DNA from 3 places in the Streptomyces sp. NPDC101490 genome. Region 2 is predicted to be linked to each of the others. Evidence: riboswitches for the same ligand, from Rfam matches in the RefSeq annotation. Region 2 holds a riboswitch; each other region holds the start of a gene.
The links. A riboswitch is a leader RNA that binds a small molecule or an ion and turns the genes downstream of it on or off. The one in region 2 is predicted to bind thiamine pyrophosphate.
Positions count from the first base shown of each region.

Region 1: it holds a riboswitch for thiamine pyrophosphate, as region 2 does, so the genes downstream of both, thiO (glycine oxidase ThiO) here and ACIRQY_RS24405 (thiamine ABC transporter substrate binding subunit) in region 2, are expected to answer to the same signal.
Region 3: it holds a riboswitch for thiamine pyrophosphate, as region 2 does, so the genes downstream of both, thiC (phosphomethylpyrimidine synthase ThiC) here and ACIRQY_RS24405 (thiamine ABC transporter substrate binding subunit) in region 2, are expected to answer to the same signal.

Region 1 covers NZ_JBIWNI010000003.1:355,362-360,771, forward strand. The annotation lists gene metF (methylenetetrahydrofolate reductase [NAD(P)H]) at 1-352, opposite strand, end outside; gene thiE (thiamine phosphate synthase) at 537-1,193, opposite strand; gene ACIRQY_RS09240 (Rv2175c family DNA-binding protein) at 1,287-1,652, opposite strand; gene ACIRQY_RS09245 (NAD(P)/FAD-dependent oxidoreductase) at 1,697-2,911, opposite strand; TPP riboswitch at 3,004-3,117, shown strand; gene thiO (glycine oxidase ThiO) at 3,115-4,278, shown strand; gene thiS (sulfur carrier protein ThiS) at 4,275-4,475, shown strand; gene ACIRQY_RS09260 (thiazole synthase) at 4,481-5,275, shown strand; gene pknB (Stk1 family PASTA domain-containing Ser/Thr kinase) at 5,363-5,410, shown strand, end outside.
Region 2 covers NZ_JBIWNI010000015.1:72,551-77,960, forward strand. The annotation lists gene pyrH (UMP kinase) at 1-309, shown strand, start outside; gene frr (ribosome recycling factor) at 404-961, shown strand; gene ACIRQY_RS24395 (phosphatidate cytidylyltransferase) at 961-2,064, shown strand; gene rlmN (23S rRNA (adenine(2503)-C(2))-methyltransferase RlmN) at 2,232-3,344, shown strand; TPP riboswitch at 3,374-3,484, shown strand; gene ACIRQY_RS24405 (thiamine ABC transporter substrate binding subunit) at 3,550-4,650, shown strand; gene ACIRQY_RS24410 (ABC transporter permease) at 4,689-5,410, shown strand, end outside.
Region 3 covers NZ_JBIWNI010000005.1:211,232-216,641, reverse strand. The annotation lists gene ACIRQY_RS14035 (helix-turn-helix domain-containing protein) at 155-925, shown strand; gene ACIRQY_RS14030 (SsgA family sporulation/cell division regulator) at 1,062-1,505, shown strand; gene ACIRQY_RS14025 (YibE/F family protein) at 1,730-3,112, opposite strand; TPP riboswitch at 3,184-3,331, shown strand; gene thiC (phosphomethylpyrimidine synthase ThiC) at 3,325-5,106, shown strand; gene ACIRQY_RS14015 (hypothetical protein) at 5,161-5,410, opposite strand, start outside.

The sequences.
Region 1 (5,410 bases), on a different contig from region 2:
CGAGCATGTTCCGGATGCCCGCGTCGGCGTACTGGCCGAGGATGTTGCGCAGCTCGGCGACCGAGTGGTCGACGGCGGTGAGGTGCGCGACCGGGGTCAGCGTGGTGTCGGAGGCGATCTTCTGGGTGGCCTTCACGGTGCCGCCTCGGGTGGAGCCCCCGGCGCCGTAGGTCACGGAGACGAAGCTGGGCCCGACCGCCTCGACGCGCCGCATCGCGTTCCAGAGCACCTGCTCGCCCTTCTCGGTCCGGGGTGCGTAGAACTCGAAGGAGTACGACGTGCCGCCGGAGGCGAGGATGTCCCGGACCGTGCGGGCACGGTCCGAGCGGACGGAAGCGGTACCAAGGGCCATAACGGCAGGTTAGACGGGGCACGGCGAGCCGCGTACCGGGCGTCCGGTGGATGGACATGTTTTCGGACAGACGGACGGATCGGGGCGTGTCCGGACTCGGGCCGGATGTCCGCCCGGATGTCCGCCCGGGGGCGGGAACGGGTCCGGGGGCGGGGACCCGGGGTCCAGGGGCGGAGACGGGTGTCTAGCCCTGCCGGGCGCGCTCCCGGACCCGGGCGGCGAGGGACGCGGTCGCGGCGGCGGGGTCGTCCGCCTCGGTGATCGCGCGGACGACGACGATCCGGCGGGCGCCCGCGTCCAGGACCTCGTCGAGGGTGGTCCCGTCGATGCCGCCGATGGCGAACCAGGGCCGGTCCCGGGCCAGCTCCGCCGCGTACCGCACGAGGCCGAGGCCCGGCGCGTACCGCCCCGGTTTGGTGGGGGTGGGCCAGCAGGGTCCGGTGCAGAAGTAGTCGACGCCCGGTGCGGCGGCCGCGGCGGCGACCTCGTCCTCGGCGTGGCAGGAGCGGCCGATCAGGACCCGGTCGCCGAGGATCGCGCGGGCGGCGGGCACGGGCAGGTCGCCCTGGCCCAGGTGGAGCACGTCGGAGCCGATGGCGTGGGCGACATCGGCCCGGTCGTTCACCGCGAGGAGCTTGCCGTGGCGGCGGACCGCGTCGGCGAACACGGCGAGGTGTTCCAGTTCCTCGGCCGCCTCCATGCCCTTGTCGCGGAGCTGGACGACGTCGACGCCGGAGGAGAGCACCGCGTCGAGGAAGGCGGGCAGGTCGCCCTGGCGCTTCCGGGCGTCGGTGCACAGGTAGAGCCGGGCGTCGGCGAGCTGCTCACGAGGCGTGGGCACGGTTGGGTTCCCCCGTCGGTGGCGCGGGGCGCGGCGGCCGGTCCCGGGCGGGGCCGGACGCCGCGACACGCGGGTGGTGTCTTCGGTGCCGGGTCAGAGGGCGAGCGCCTGGGCGCGGCGCTTCACCTCCGTGCCGCGATTCTCGCCGAGGGCCTGCGCGGGCGTGCCCGGCAGGCTCTCGTCCGGAGTGAAGAGCCACTCCAGCATCTCCTCGTCGCTGAAACCGTCGTCGCGCAGCAGCGTGAGGGTGCCGACGAGGCCCTTGACGATCCGGTCCTCCTGGAGGAAGGCGGCGGGGATCTGCAGGGCGTTGTTCTCTCCCCGGCGGACGGCGATGAGCTGGCCTTCCTTGATCAGCTGCCGCACGCGGGTCACGTCGATGTCGAGCATCTCCGCGATGTCGGGCACGTAGAGCCAGGCGGGGACGAGCGCATCGATCTTTACGTCAATCTGGGTCACGGGGACAAGCCTGCCATCCCGGACCGACAGCCGGTAGTCGGGCCCTACCCGACGGCCGCCTTCAGGGGGACGGAGGGGTCCGCCGCGCGGACCGGGTCGACCGGGGTGCCGGTCTCGATGAGCCTGCGGCCCTGGGCCAGGTCGCGGGGGCGGCCGACGGCCAGCAGGGCGACGGGGACCCCGGCGCGCAGCCAGAGCACGGACCAGGCGTCGTCGGCGGGGTCGCCGCGCCGGACGAGCGCGTCCGCGCGGGCGTGGTGGCCGGCGTACTGGACGAAGCGGCCGAACTGCTCGGACCAGAAGTACGGGACGGGGTCGTACGGCCCCCGGTCGGTCCCGGTGATGGCCGAGGCGACGGTGCGCGGGCCCTGGAGGGCGTTGTCCCAGTGGTGGACGAGGAGCCGTTCGCCGTAGCGGGCGGAGGGGAAGGAGGCGCAGTCGCCGACCGCGTACACATCGGGCAGGGAGGTGCGCAGCCGGTCGTCGGCGGTGACGGCGCCGCTCGGGTCGAGGGCGATGCCGGAGCCGGTGAGCCAGTCGGTGGCGGGGCGGGCTCCGATGCCGACGACAACGGCCTCGGCGGGGAGTTCGCGGCCGTCGGCGAGGACGACCCGGCCGGGTGCGACGGTGGCCACGCGGGCGTGGGTGAGGAGTTCGGCGCCGCTCGCCCCGTACCACTCGGCCATGGGGGCGGCGATCTCGGCGGGCAGGATCCCGGCGAGGGGGAGGTCCGCGGCCTCGACGACGGTGACGGGACATCCGGCCGCGCGGGCGGCGGTGGCGAACTCGGCGCCGATCCAGCCCGCGCCGACGACCACGACGGCGCTGCGGCGGGCCAGGACGGGGCCGAGGCGGACGGCGTCGTCGAGGGTGCGGAGCAGATGGACCCCGGGGACGCCCTCGGTGCCGGGCAGGGTGAGGGGGTGGGCGCCAGTGGCGAGGACGAGGACGTCGTAGCCGACGGGTCCCTCCTCGGTGTCGATCTCGTGGGCGTCGGCGCGCAGTCCGGTGACGCCCAGGCCGAGGCGGAGGGTGACGCCGAGGTCGTCGAAGTCGATGTCGAAGGCGGAGTCCTCGGCCTCGCCGAGGAGGACGGCCTTGGAGAGCGGGGGCCGGTCGTAGGGCTGGTGGGGTTCGCCGCCGATGAGGGTGACGGGGCCGGTGAAGCCCTGTTCGCGCAGGGCGACGGCGGTCTGGACGCCCGCCATCCCGGCGCCGACGATCACGACGTGCTGCTGGTCCCGCTTCTGCTCGCTCACCCGGCCACCCTACGCACCTGATGGACCGTCAGGAAGTCGGGGTGGGGCGGGGTCCTGCGGCCGCCCGGCGGCGCGGGCTAGTCTGGCGGGCGTAAAGCACTCGCGGGAGCCCGGACGCACCGGGCTGAGAGGGAGGCTGGGACGGCCTCCGACCGTACGAACCTGATCCGGGTCATGCCGGCGAAGGGAGGGGCTGGACGCCCATGCGTTCTTCCGATGTCCTCGTGGTCGGGGGCGGCATCATCGGCCTGGTCACGGCCTGGCGGGCCGCGCGGCGCGGACTGCGCGCCGCCGTGGTCGACCCGGATCCCGGCGGCGGAGCGGCCCGGGTCGCCGCCGGGATGCTCGCCGCCGTCACCGAACTCCACTACGGCGAGGAGACCCTCCTCGGGCTCAACCTCGCCTCCGCCGCGCGCTACCCCGCCTTCGTCGCCGAGCTGGAGGAGGCCACCGGCCACGACGTCGGCCACCGCGCCTGCGGCACCCTCGCCGTCGCCCTCGACGCCGACGACCGGGCCCATCTGCGCGAGCTGCACGCCCTCCAGACGCGCTGCGGGCTCGCCTCCGAATGGCTCAGCGGGCGCGAGTGCCGCCGTCTGGAACCGATGCTCGCGCCCGGGGTGCGCGGCGGGCTGCGGGTGGACGGCGACCACCAGGTCGACCCGCGACGGCTCGCCGCCGCCCTCCTCGTCGCCTGCGAACGCGCCGGGGTGGTCTTCCACCGCGCCCTCGCCCACGGTCTGACGGTCACCGCCGACCGGGCGCGCGGCGCCGGGCTCGCCGACGGCGGGCACCTCGCCGCCGACCAGGTCGTGCTCGCGGCGGGCAGTCTGAGCGGGCGCCTCGCGGGCGTGCCCGAGGAGGTCCTCCCGCCGGTGCGCCCGGTCAAGGGCCAGGTCCTGCGGCTGCGGATACCGGCCGCGTACGCCCCCTTCCTGTCCCGGACGGTCCGTGCCATGGTCCGGGGCAGCCATGTCTACCTGGTGCCCCGTGCCAACGGCGAGCTGGTCGTCGGCGCCACCAGCGAGGAACTCGGCTGGGACACCACGGTGACCGCGGGCGGGGTGTACGAGCTGCTGCGCGACGCCCACGAACTGGTCCCCGGCATCACCGAGCTGCCGCTCACCGAGACCCTGGCGGGGCTCCGCCCCTGCTCTCCCGACAACGCGCCCCTGCTGGGCCCCACCGCGCTGCCCGGCCTGCACCTGGCCACCGGCCACCACCGCAACGGGGTGCTGCTGACCCCCGTGACCGGCGACGTGATGGCCGAGGTCCTCACCACCGGCGTCCTCCCCGAGGAGGCGCGCCCCTTCTCCCCCCGCCGCTTCGCCCCCGCCCCTCCCGTACGCCAGGAGCAGCCCGCATGATCGTGTCCGTGAACGGGGAGGCGCGCGAGCTGCCCGGCCCGCTCTCCCTCGACGCCCTCGTCGCCACCCTGACCACGGCCCGCTCCGGGGTCGCCGCGGCCCTCAACGAGACGGTCGTGCCGCGCGGCGAGTGGGCCACGACCCCGCTCGGCGAGGGCGACCGGGTGGAGGTCCTCACCGCGGTCCAGGGGGGCTGAGCGCGATGTCCGACGACGTGTTCGTCCTCGGGGGCGCGGAGTTCTCCTCCCGGCTGGTCATGGGTACCGGCGGGGCCCCCAGCCTCGACGTCCTGGAGCGCTCCCTGACCGCCTCGGGCACCGAGCTGACCACCGTCGCCATGCGGCGGCTCGACCCGACCGTGCGGGGCTCGGTCCTCTCCGTCCTGGAGCGGCTCGGCATCCGGGTGCTGCCCAACACGGCGGGCTGTTTCACCGCGGGCGAGGCGGTCCTGACCGCCCGGCTCGCCCGGGAGGCGCTGGGCACCGACTGGGTGAAGCTGGAGGTCGTCGCCGACGAGCGGACCCTGCTGCCGGACGGGGAGGAGCTCCTCGCCGCGGCCGAGACCCTCGTCGACGACGGGTTCACCGTGCTCCCGTACACCAACGACGACCCGGTCCTCGCCCGGAAGCTGGAGGACGTGGGCTGTGCGGCGATCATGCCGCTGGGCTCCCCCATCGGCTCCGGACTCGGCATCCGCAACCCGCACAACTTCGAGCTGATCGTGGAGCGGGCCGGGGTGCCGGTGATCCTCGACGCGGGCGCGGGCACCGCGTCGGACGCGACGCTCGCGATGGAGCTGGGGTGCGCGGCGGTGATGCTGGCCTCGGCGGTGACCCGGGCGCAGGAGCCGGTCCTGATGGCGTCGGCGATGCGGCACGCGGTCGAGGCGGGCCGGCTGGCCCGCCGGGCGGGCCGCATCCCGCGCCGCCACTTCGCGGAGGCGTCCTCCCCGGTGACGGGCCGGGCCGACCTGGACCCGGAGCGCCCGGCCTTCTGAGCGCCCCGGCGGGACGCTCGTCACAGCTGTGCCCCGGTACCTCGCGGCCGGGCGGGCGCCGGGCCCGCGGCTCGTAGACTCGACGCCGTGGACACGACCCTTCAGGACCCCCTCGTCGGGCGGCTGCTCGACGGC
Region 2 (5,410 bases):
GACACGACCGCCGCCCAGCGTGCCCTGGAGATCGACGCCGAAGCCCTGCTGATGGGCAAGAACGGCGTGGACGGCGTCTACGACTCCGACCCCAGGGCCAACCCCGACGCGGTCAAGTTCGACGCGCTGGAGTACGGCGAGGTGATCTCCCGCGACCTCAAGATCGCGGACGCCACCGCCATCACGCTGTGCCGGGACAACAACCTCCCGATCCTCGTCTTCGAACTCCTCACCGCGGGCAATATCGCTCGCGCGGTGAAGGGTGAGAAGATCGGCACGCTCGTGAGCGACCAGGGCACCCGGGCCTGACCCGAACCGGGGAAACCCCCCGCAAGGGGATGGACAGAGCCCTGCCGGTCGTACACCGTGCAGGACCCAACGCGACGACACGCAGGAGCAAGTGGTGATCGAAGAGACCCTCCTCGAGGCCGAGGAGAAGATGGAGAAGGCCGTCGTGGTCGCCAAGGAGGACTTCGCCGCGATCCGCACCGGCCGTGCGCACCCGGCGATGTTCAACAAGATCGTGGCGGACTACTACGGCGCCATCACCCCCATCAACCAGCTGGCTTCCTTCTCCGTCCCGGAGCCCCGGATGGCCGTGGTGACCCCGTTCGACAAGAGCGCGCTGCGCAACATCGAGCAGGCCATCCGCGACTCGGACCTCGGGGTCAACCCGAGCAACGACGGCAACATCATCCGGGTGGTGTTCCCCGAGCTGACGGAGGAGCGCCGCCGGGAGTACATCAAGGTCGCCAAGGGCAAGGCCGAGGACTCGAAGATCTCGATCCGCGCGGTCCGCCGCAAGGCCAAGGAGACCATCGACAAGCTCGTCAAGGACGGCGAGGTCGGCGAGGACGAGGGCCGCCGCGGCGAGAAGGAGCTCGACGACACCACCGCGAAGTACGGCGCGCAGGTGGACGAGCTGCTCAAGCACAAGGAAGCCGAGCTGCTCGAGGTCTGATGAACGACTCATCCTGGGGGGCCCCGGCCGGTTCCGGCCGTGGGGGACCCGACCAGGGGCCCGTCCCGGCGGGTCCCGCACACGATCGGCACGGGGCACCGCAGACTCGCCCCATGCCCATCGTGCCCGACGTTCCCGCCGGCGGATTCCAGGACGATCACGGCCGGGGGGCCGCTCACCCGAGCGGTCCCCTGTTCCGTGACGAGACGCCGCACGAGCACCCGCAGGAGCCCATGCCCAGCCCCACCCCGCCTCCGCCGTCCGGGCCGCCGTCGGAGCCCCGGCAGAAGAAGAGCGCGGGGCGCGATCTGGGCGCTGCCATAGGGGTCGGGGTCGGACTCGGCGTCGTCATCATCGCGTCGCTGTTCTGGAAGCCGGCGTTCGTCGGCGTGCTCGTGGTCGCCGTGGTCGTGGGCCTGTGGGAGCTGACCTCCCGTCTCCAGGAGCGCAAGGCCATCAAGGCGCCGCTGGTTCCGCTCGCGGTCGGTGGCGCGGCGATGGTCGTCGCCGGTTACCTCCGGGGTGCCGAGGGCGCCTGGGTGGCGATGGCCCTGACGGCGCTCGCGGTGCTCGTGTGGCGGATGACGGAGCCCCCCGAGGGGTATCTGAGGGACGTCACGGCGGGGGTGTTCGCCGCGTTCTACGTGCCGTTCCTGGCGACCTTCGTGGCGCTGCTGCTCGCCGCCGACGACGGTCCGCAGCGGGTCCTCACGTTCCTGCTCCTGACCGTGGTCAGCGACACCGGGGCGTACGCGATCGGCTGGCGGTTCGGCAAGCACAAGCTGGCCCCGAGGATCAGCCCCGGAAAGACCCGTGAGGGGCTCGTCGGCGCGGTGACGTTCGCGATGGCGGCGGGCGCGCTGTGCATGCAGTTCCTGATCGACGACGGCGTCTGGTGGCAGGGTCTGGTCCTCGGCCTCGCGGTGGCGGCGAGCGCGACGCTCGGCGACCTCGGCGAGTCGATGATCAAGCGTGACCTGGGCATCAAGGACATGGGCACGCTGCTGCCCGGTCACGGCGGCATCATGGACCGGCTGGACTCGCTGCTGCCGACGGCGCCGGTGGTCTGGCTGCTGCTCGCGCTCTTCGTCGGAACGGGTTGACGGACAGCGGGTACTCTGGAAGGGCTCGTGGCGCACCGCGTCGCGAGCCCTTCGTACGCCCCGCTGCCGCGGGGGTGATCCTGAGGTCCCGGCTCCGGCAGTGTGCCGCCGTGGTTCCCCGCCCGTCGGGTGGTGCCAGACCTCGTCGTCCTGAGGAGACGCCCGTCGTGGCCCGTCCGACCCCCGGAGAACTCACTTTCGTCGCCCCGCGCGGTGCCAAGCAGCCGCCGCGGCACCTCGCGGACCTGTCGCCCGCCGAGCGGAAGGAAGCCGTCGCCGCCATCGGTGAGAAGCCCTTCCGCGCCAAGCAGCTGTCGGCGCACTACTTCGCGCGGTACGCGCACGATCCCGCCGAGTGGACCGACATCCCCGCCGCCTCGCGGGAGAAGCTGGCCGGCGAGCTGCTGCCCGACCTGATGTCGGTGGTGCGGCACCTGTCCTGCGACGACGACACCACCCGTAAGACGCTCTGGCGGCTGCACGACGGCACGCTGGTCGAGTCGGTGCTCATGCGCTACCCGGACCGGGTGACGATGTGCATCTCCTCGCAGGCCGGATGCGGGATGAACTGCCCGTTCTGCGCGACCGGACAGGCGGGCCTCGACCGGAACCTGTCGACCGCCGAGATCGTGCACCAGATCGTCGACGGGATGCGCGCGCTGCGCGACGGCGAGGTCCCCGGCGGGCCCGCCCGCCTCTCGAACATCGTGTTCATGGGAATGGGCGAGCCGCTCGCCAACTACAAGCGGGTCGTCGGCGCCATCCGGCGGCTGACCGACCCCGAGCCGGACGGGCTCGGCCTCTCCCAGCGCGGGATCACCGTCTCCACCGTCGGGCTCGTCCCCGCGATGCTGCGCTTCGCCGACGAGGGCTTCAAGTGCCGTCTCGCGGTCTCCCTGCACGCGCCCGACGACGAGCTGCGCGACACCCTGGTGCCGGTGAACACCCGCTGGAACGTGCGGGAGGTCCTGGACGCCGCCTGGGAGTACGCGGAGAAGTCCGGTCGCCGGATCTCGATCGAGTACGCCCTCATCCGGGACATCAACGACCAGGCCTGGCGCGGTGACCTCCTCGGACGGCTGCTCAAGGGCAAGCGGGTGCACGTCAACCTCATCCCGCTGAACCCGACGCCCGGCTCGAAGTGGACCGCGTCCCGTCCCGAGGACGAGAAGGCGTTCGTCGAGGCCATCGCCCGGCACGGGGTGCCCGTGACCGTGCGGGACACCCGGGGCCAGGAGATCGAGGGCGCCTGTGGACAGCTGGCGGCCGCCGAGCGCTGACCTTGTACTCTGAGGTCGAACACATCTTCATATTCCGACAGGGGAGCGCCACAGCGCTGAGAGTGCGGTGACCGTCAGGCCGCAGACCCTCTGAACCTCGCCCAGGTCATTCTGGGTAGGAAGTTCGGTCGTAACTCGAGCTGTTGCGCCCTGCCCACCTCCGGGTGGGCGGGGCCGCGTCTCTTCCTGGTCACACCCAGGAGGAATGTCAGTGAGCACCAAGAAGGCGGCCGCCGTCGCGCTCGTCGCGGCGCTGGGCGTCACCACGCTGGCCGCGTGCGGGGCGGACGACGCCCGCGAGGCGGCGGGGAAGTCCGGCGCGCCCGCGCCGAAGACCGTGACCCTCGTGAGCCACGACTCCTTCAACGCCTCCAAGGAGGTGCTGGCGGAGTTCACGAAGCGGACCGGATTCACCGTGAAGGTCCTCAAGAGCGGGGACGCGGGCGAGGCGGTGAACAAGGAGATCCTGACCAAGGGCTCTCCGCAGGGTGACGTCTTCTTCGGCGTCGACAACACGCTGCTGTCCCGCGCCCTCGACAACGGGATCTTCGTCCCGTACGAGGCGAAGGGACTGGACCGGGTCCCGGCCGCGTACCGGCTGGACAAGGAGCACCGGGTGACCCCGGTCGACTCCGGGGACATCTGCGTCAACTACGACAAGAAGTACTTCGCGGACAGGAAGCTGGCGCCGCCGGTCACCTTCGACGACCTGGTGAAGCCCGCCTACAAGGACCTCCTCGTGGTGGAGAACCCCGAGCGGTCGTCCCCGGGGCTCGGTTTCCTGCTCGGCACCGCCGCCAAGTACGGCGACGACGGCTGGCCGGGCTACTGGTCGAAGCTCAGGGCCAACGGCGTGAAGACCGTCGACAGCTGGGAGCTGGCCTACAACCAGGAGTTCTCCGGTTCGGCCGGGGGCAAGCAGGCCAAGGGCGACCGGCCGCTCGTCGTGTCGTACGCCTCCAGCCCCCCGGTCGAGGTGCTCTACGGGGAGCCGCAGCCGAAGGTGGCGCCGACTGGGGTGTCCACCGGCACCTGCTTCCGGCAGACCGAGTTCGCGGGGCTGCTGACCGGGGCGAAGAACCCCGAGGGCGGCAAGGCGCTGATCGACTTCCTGATCTCGAAGACGTTCCAGGAGGACATGCCGCTCCAGATGTTCGTCAACCCGGTGGTGACGGACGCGGTGCTGCCCGAGCTGTTCACGAAGCACGGCGTGGTCGTGGACAAGCCGGAGACGATGGCGCCGGAGAAGATCGCCGCGAAGCGTGACGGGTGGATCCAGCAGTGGTCGTCGCTGGCCGTGAAGTAGGGCGCGACGTCCGAGGGAACGTGACGCGGCTGGGCCTGATGGCCCTGCCCGTCGCGTTCTTCGCGGTCTTCTTCGCCTGGCCCGTCGTGTCGATCGTGGACCGGGGACTGCGGCCCGACGGCAGCTGGCGGCTCGGCCGGATCGGGGACACCCTGGCCCGCCCGGAGATCCTCGACGTCCTCGGCTTCACGCTCTGGCAGGCGCTGGCGTCGACGGCGCTGACCCTGCTCGTCGCGCTGCCGGGGGCGTACGTCTTCGCCCGCTTCGACTTCCCGGGCAAGGGCGTCCTGCGGGCCGTGGTCACGGTCCCGTTCGTGCTGCCCACGGTCCTCGTCGGCACCGCGTTCCTCGCGCTCGTCGGCCGGAACGGGCTGACGGACGAGCTGTGGGGGCTGCGGCTCGACACCAGCGTCTGGGCGATCCTCCTCGCCCATGTGTTCTTCAACTACGCCGTGGTCGTACGGACCGTGGGCGGGCTCTGGTCGCAGCTGGACCCGCGCCAGGAGGAGGCGGCCCGGGTCCTCGGCGCCTCGCGGTGGACGGCGTGGCGGACGGTGACGCTGCCCGCCCTCGTGCCCTCGGTGGCCGCCGCCGCGCTGATGGTCTTCCTGTTCACGTTCACCTCCTTCGGCATCGTGCAGATCCTCGGCGGGGGCGCGTACTCCACCCTGGAGGCGGAGATCTACCGGCAGACCGCGCGGCTGCTCGACCTGCCGACGGCCGCCGTCCTGACGCTCACGCAGTTCGTGGCGGTGGGCCT
Region 3 (5,410 bases), on a different contig from region 2:
GGGGGCTGCCACTAGAGTGGAATCTCTCCGCCGCGTTGGGGACTACAGGCGTAGACCTCCGTTCTGACCGGCGGTTTCCCAGGCCCGGCGGGCGCGCGGGGGCGGCCCCCGCGGGCGGGTGCGGTGCATCCGTCGTCATGCCTGGGGGTGACCTTTGGCCACGGCTACGCAGACTACTGCGCCTACCCTGATCGGCTCGGTGCAGCGAGCGCTGAGACTGCTGGAGGCCGTGGCCTCCCACCCGGACGGCGCTCCGGCCAAACAGCTCGCCCGTGAGACGGGCCTCCCGCTGCCCACCACGTACCACCTGTTGCGCACCCTGACGCACGAGGGCTATCTGCGCCGCGAGAAGGGTGTGTTCGTCCTCGGGGAGGCAGCCGTCCGGCTCGCCGGTGGCGGAGCCGTGCAGAATCGTCGCATCAAGATCGAGGACTCCCTGGCGCGCTGGCGGGACGAGATCGGTGTGCCGGTCTACTTCGCCCTCTACCGCGACGGCGAGGTCGAACTCGTCTCGGTCGCGGACACCCCCTCCTCCCCCGCAGTGGAGGAGTGGGCCGACTTCCGGGAGACCGCGCACGCCCACGCGATCGGGCAGTGCCTGTTGAGCCAACTCGATTCGAAATCTCGTCAAGACCACCTCGACCGGCATCCGGTCGAAGCCATCACGCCGTATACGGTGCGTAACCATCACGCGCTTATGGAGCGTTTGGGTGGTTTGGGGCGAATGGAGCCCCTGGTGGAGCGTCAGGAATATGCGCTCGGCACAGTTTGTGCCGCGATCCCCATCACAGCAGGCTCCACGGCCGCCGCTGTGGCCATTTCCCTGCCGCTCCACCAGGAAGAACGGTTGCTCCCAGCAATCGAGCGGCTACGTGCAGAGATCGGAAAGCTCTTCAACTCCCTCGCTTTCTCTATCAGTATCTGAAAAATCACTCCTTGTGATCTGCTAGCGCGTACAGCACGATTGCGTCAAGAGGGCCACGGGGGATCATTCCTGGCCGTTTCGGTCACAGCTTTCAGCAGCTGTTTACACAACTGCTTCATCTACTGCGGGGTACATGATGCGAGAGTCGGTTCAGGCCGAGGTCCTGATGAGCTTCCTCGTCTCCGAGGAGCTCTCGTTCAGGATCCCGGTGGAACTGCGGTACGAGACCCGTGATCCCTACGCGGTGCGGATGACCTTCCACCTCCCCGGAGACGCTCCGGTGACCTGGGCGTTCGGCCGGGAGCTGCTGCTCGACGGGATCAACAGGCCCAGCGGGGAGGGCGATGTGCACATCGCCCCGACGGAGCCGGAGGGTCTCTCGGACGTTTCCATCAGGCTCCAGGTCGGAAGCGACCGGGCCCTGTTCCGGGCCAGCGCGCCACCGCTCGTCGCGTTCCTCGACCGCACGGACAAGCTGGTCCCACTCGGTCAGGAACGGAACCTGGGCGACTTCGAGGACAATCTGGAAGCCGCGCTCGGCCGCATCCTGGCCGAGGAGAGCGCGGGCCCGGCGGCCTGACCGGCGCCCACCACCCGGCACGGGGCACCCTCCCCGCGCCCCTGGCGTCGAGCACGACGACGCCTCCCCCGTGCCCGCACCCACCAGCACGGCGACACCTTTCCCGTACGACCCGGTGTTCGCGTACGACCCGGTGTGCGCGTACCACCCGGTTCTCCCGTACCACCCAGTGCGAACGGGCCTCCCGTCCCAGCTCTGCGCCGGTACCCGCCGTCCCGCGGCCGTCATCTGGCGCGGCGACGGCGTCCGCCCCGCGTGCCGGTGGCCCGCCGGGTGCCCGCTCCCGTACGGTCACCGGCCGCGGTCGGTCCCCCGGCACGACCGGCACCCCCGGCCCGCTCACGGTCGGCGGAGACCACCAGGGCCGCGAGCGCCGTGGTGAGCGGCACGGAGGCGACCAGGCCGATCGAGCCGACCAGCGTCCGGACGATCTCCTCGGCGACCAGCTCGCTGTTGGCCACCGTCCCCATGCTGCTCTGCGCGATCGAGAAGAGGAGAAGCAGCGGAAGGGCGGCGCCCGCGTACGCCAGCACCAGGGTGTTCACGACCGAGGCGATGTGGTCGCGGCCGATCCGGATCCCGGCCCGGTACAGCGCGCGCGGCCCCATGTCCGGGTCGGCCTGGTGCAGTTCCCAGACGGCGGAGGTCTGGGTGACCGTGACGTCGTCGAGCACACCGAGCGAGCCGATGATGATTCCGGCGAGCAGCAGACCGGACATGTCGATGTTCGGGTAGAGGCCGTGGATCAGTCCGGTGTTGTCGTCGGTGTTGCCGCTCAGCGAGGCCCAGTCGATGAAGAGCGACCCGAGCAGCCCGATCAGCAGCAGCGAGATCAGCGTCCCGAGCACCGCGACCGAGGTGCGGGCCGAGAGGCCGTGGCACAGATAGAGCGCGGCCAGCATGATCACGCTCGATCCGACCACCGCTACGACCAGCGGATTCGATCCCTCCAGGATCGCCGGGAGGATGAAGAACGTCAGCACGAGGAAGCTGATGACGAGCGCGACGAGCGCCATCAGGCCGCGCAGGCGCCCGACGAGCACCACCGCGAGCGCGAAGATCCCCGCGAGCAGGGCGATCGGGAGCTTCCGGTTGACGTCCGTCACCGAGTACTGGAGGTCGGGGGGCGCGTCGGGGGCGTACGCCACCACCACGCCCTGGCCCTGGTGGAGTTGACGGGGCGCGTCCGGCTGCACGATCTCGGTGAACCGCCGCCCCTTCTCCGGCCCGCTGGTGACCTCGACCGTCGCCTTCGCGCACTGCCCCCGCCGGGAGTCGACGGCCCCGCGCTCCTCGGGGGTGGAGGTGTCCCCGGTCGGCGGGACCTGTCCGGCGTTCACCGACGCGCAGTCGACGTACTGCACGGAGACGACCCTGCCCTGCTCCGTCTGCCGGTCGAAGCCGACCCCGGTGCGCTCGTGCGCCGGGGTGCCGCCCGGCCACAGCACCACCAGACCGACCACGACGGCGGTGGCGAACGGGATCAGGATCGCGGCGATGACCTTGCGCAGATGACGGGAGACCGGGGCGGCGGGACCGTGGCTGTGGCTGTGCCCATGGCCGTGCCCGTGGCCGTGCGGTTCGGGGGTCTGATGGGGGGAAGTCACCGACCGATCATCGCAAGAACGGCAGGGGCCCACTGTTCAGCACGCCAGGAATGGCGCTAGCGTGGTGGCACCTTTGCACACGCGGGAGCTCGGAGCACCGGGCTGAGAGGGCGCTGAATCACCGTACGCGCGTACTGATGTACGTACGGGAAAGGGCTGCGCCGACCGCCGAACCTGTTACCGGGTAATGCCGGCGTAGGGAGATCGGTCTCATGACCATTCAGGACGCACGCACGCCTGCCTCCGACCAGAACCGGACCGACGGGCAGGAGCGCACGCCCGGTTGGCACAAGGGGTACGTCCAGGGCTCGCGCCCCGACCTCCGGGTGCCGGTCCGTCAGGTGCACCTCACCAACGGCCGGGACGTCACGCTGTACGACACCTCCGGCCCGTACACCGACCCGACCGTCGACACCGATGTGCGACGGGGCCTTCCGGCCCTGCGCGAGAACTGGATCGTCGCGCGCGGCGACACCGAGGAGTACGCGGGCCGCCCGGTCCGCCCCGAGGACGACGGCATCAAGCACACCTCGCCGCGCGGCGGGCTCAAGAACCTCGACGCCGTCTTCCCCGGCCGTCCCCGGCTGCCCCGCCGGGGACGCGAGGGCCGGGCGGTGACCCAGCTCGCGTACGCCCGGCGGGGCGAGATCACCCCGGAGATGGAGTACGTGGCGATCCGGGAGAACGTCTCCCCCGAGGTCGTGCGGGAGGAGATCGCGGCGGGCCGCGCGGTGCTGCCCGCGAACGTCAACCACCCGGAGATCGAGCCGATGATCATCGGCAAGCGGTTCCTGGTGAAGGTCAACGCCAACATCGGCAACTCCGCCGTCACCTCCTCCATCGAGGAGGAGGTGGAGAAGATGACCTGGGCGACCAAGTGGGGCGCGGACACGGTCATGGATCTGTCCACCGGCCGCAACATCCACACCACCCGTGAGTGGGTCCTGCGCAACTCCCCCGTACCGATCGGCACCGTGCCGCTCTACCAGGCGCTGGAGAAGGTCGACGGCAGGGCCGAGGAACTGACCTGGGAGGTCTACAAGGACACGGTCGTCGAACAGGCCGAGCAGGGCGTGGACTACATGACCGTGCACGCCGGCGTACTCCTGCCGTACGTGCCGCTCACCGCGCGCCGCAAGACCGGCATCGTCTCGCGCGGCGGCTCGATCATGGCCGCCTGGTGCCTCGCGCACCACAAGGAGAACTTCCTCTATACGCACTTCGAGGAGCTCTGCGAGATCCTCGCGGCCTACGACGTCACGTACTCGCTCGGCGACGGACTGCGCCCCGGCTCGATCGCGGACGCCAACGACGAGGCGCAGTTCGCGGAGCTGCGTACGCTCGGCGAACTGAACACGATCGCCAAGCGGCACCACGTGCAGACGATGATCGAGGGCCCCGGGCACGTCCCGATGCACAAGATCAAGGAGAACATCGACCTCCAGCAGGAGATCTGTGAGGAGGCGCCGTTCTACACGCTCGGCCCGCTGACCACGGACGTGGCGCCCGCGTACGACCACATCACCTCCGGCATCGGCGCGGCGATGATCGCCTGGTGGGGCACGGCGATGCTCTGCTACGTCACGCCCAAGGAGCACCTGGGCCTGCCGAACCGGGACGACGTGAAGACCGGTGTCATCACGTACAAGATCGCGGCGCACGCGGCGGACCTGGCCAAGGGGCACCCGGGCGCGCAGGAGTGGGACGACGCGCTGTCCGACGCGCGGTTCGAGTTCCGCTGGGAGGACCAGTTCAACCTGGCGCTCGACCCCGACACCGCGCGTGAGTTCCATGACGAGACGCTGCCCGCGGAGCCCGCGAAGACGGCGCACTTCTGTTCCATGTGCGGGCCGAAGTTCTGTTCGATGAAGATCTCGCAGGACATCCGGCGGGAGCACGGCGGCACCCAGCGGGAGATCGAGGCGGGGATGGCCGAGAAGTCCCAGGAGTTCGCGGCGAGCGGCAACCGCGTGTACCTCCCGCTCGCGGACTGATCCACCCGCCCGCCGCCGCCGGTACTGGTGCCGGACACCGGTACCGGCGCGGTCTCAGCCGTCCGGGGTGTCGGGCACGGGGGCGGCGGCGGTGAGGACGTCGTGGAGGAAGGGCACGATCCCGCGCTCGAGGAGGGCCAGGCGCCAGGCCTCCCGGGCGCGGGACAGCTCGTCGTCCTGGTTCCCGCCCACCTCCGCGGGGCTGTTGCGCAGGGCCGTCACGAGCAGCCCCACGGCGGCGCAGAGCAGTCCCGCCGCGGCCACCGTCCCGAAGACCAGACCGGCGGTGAGCAGCGTCGCGCCG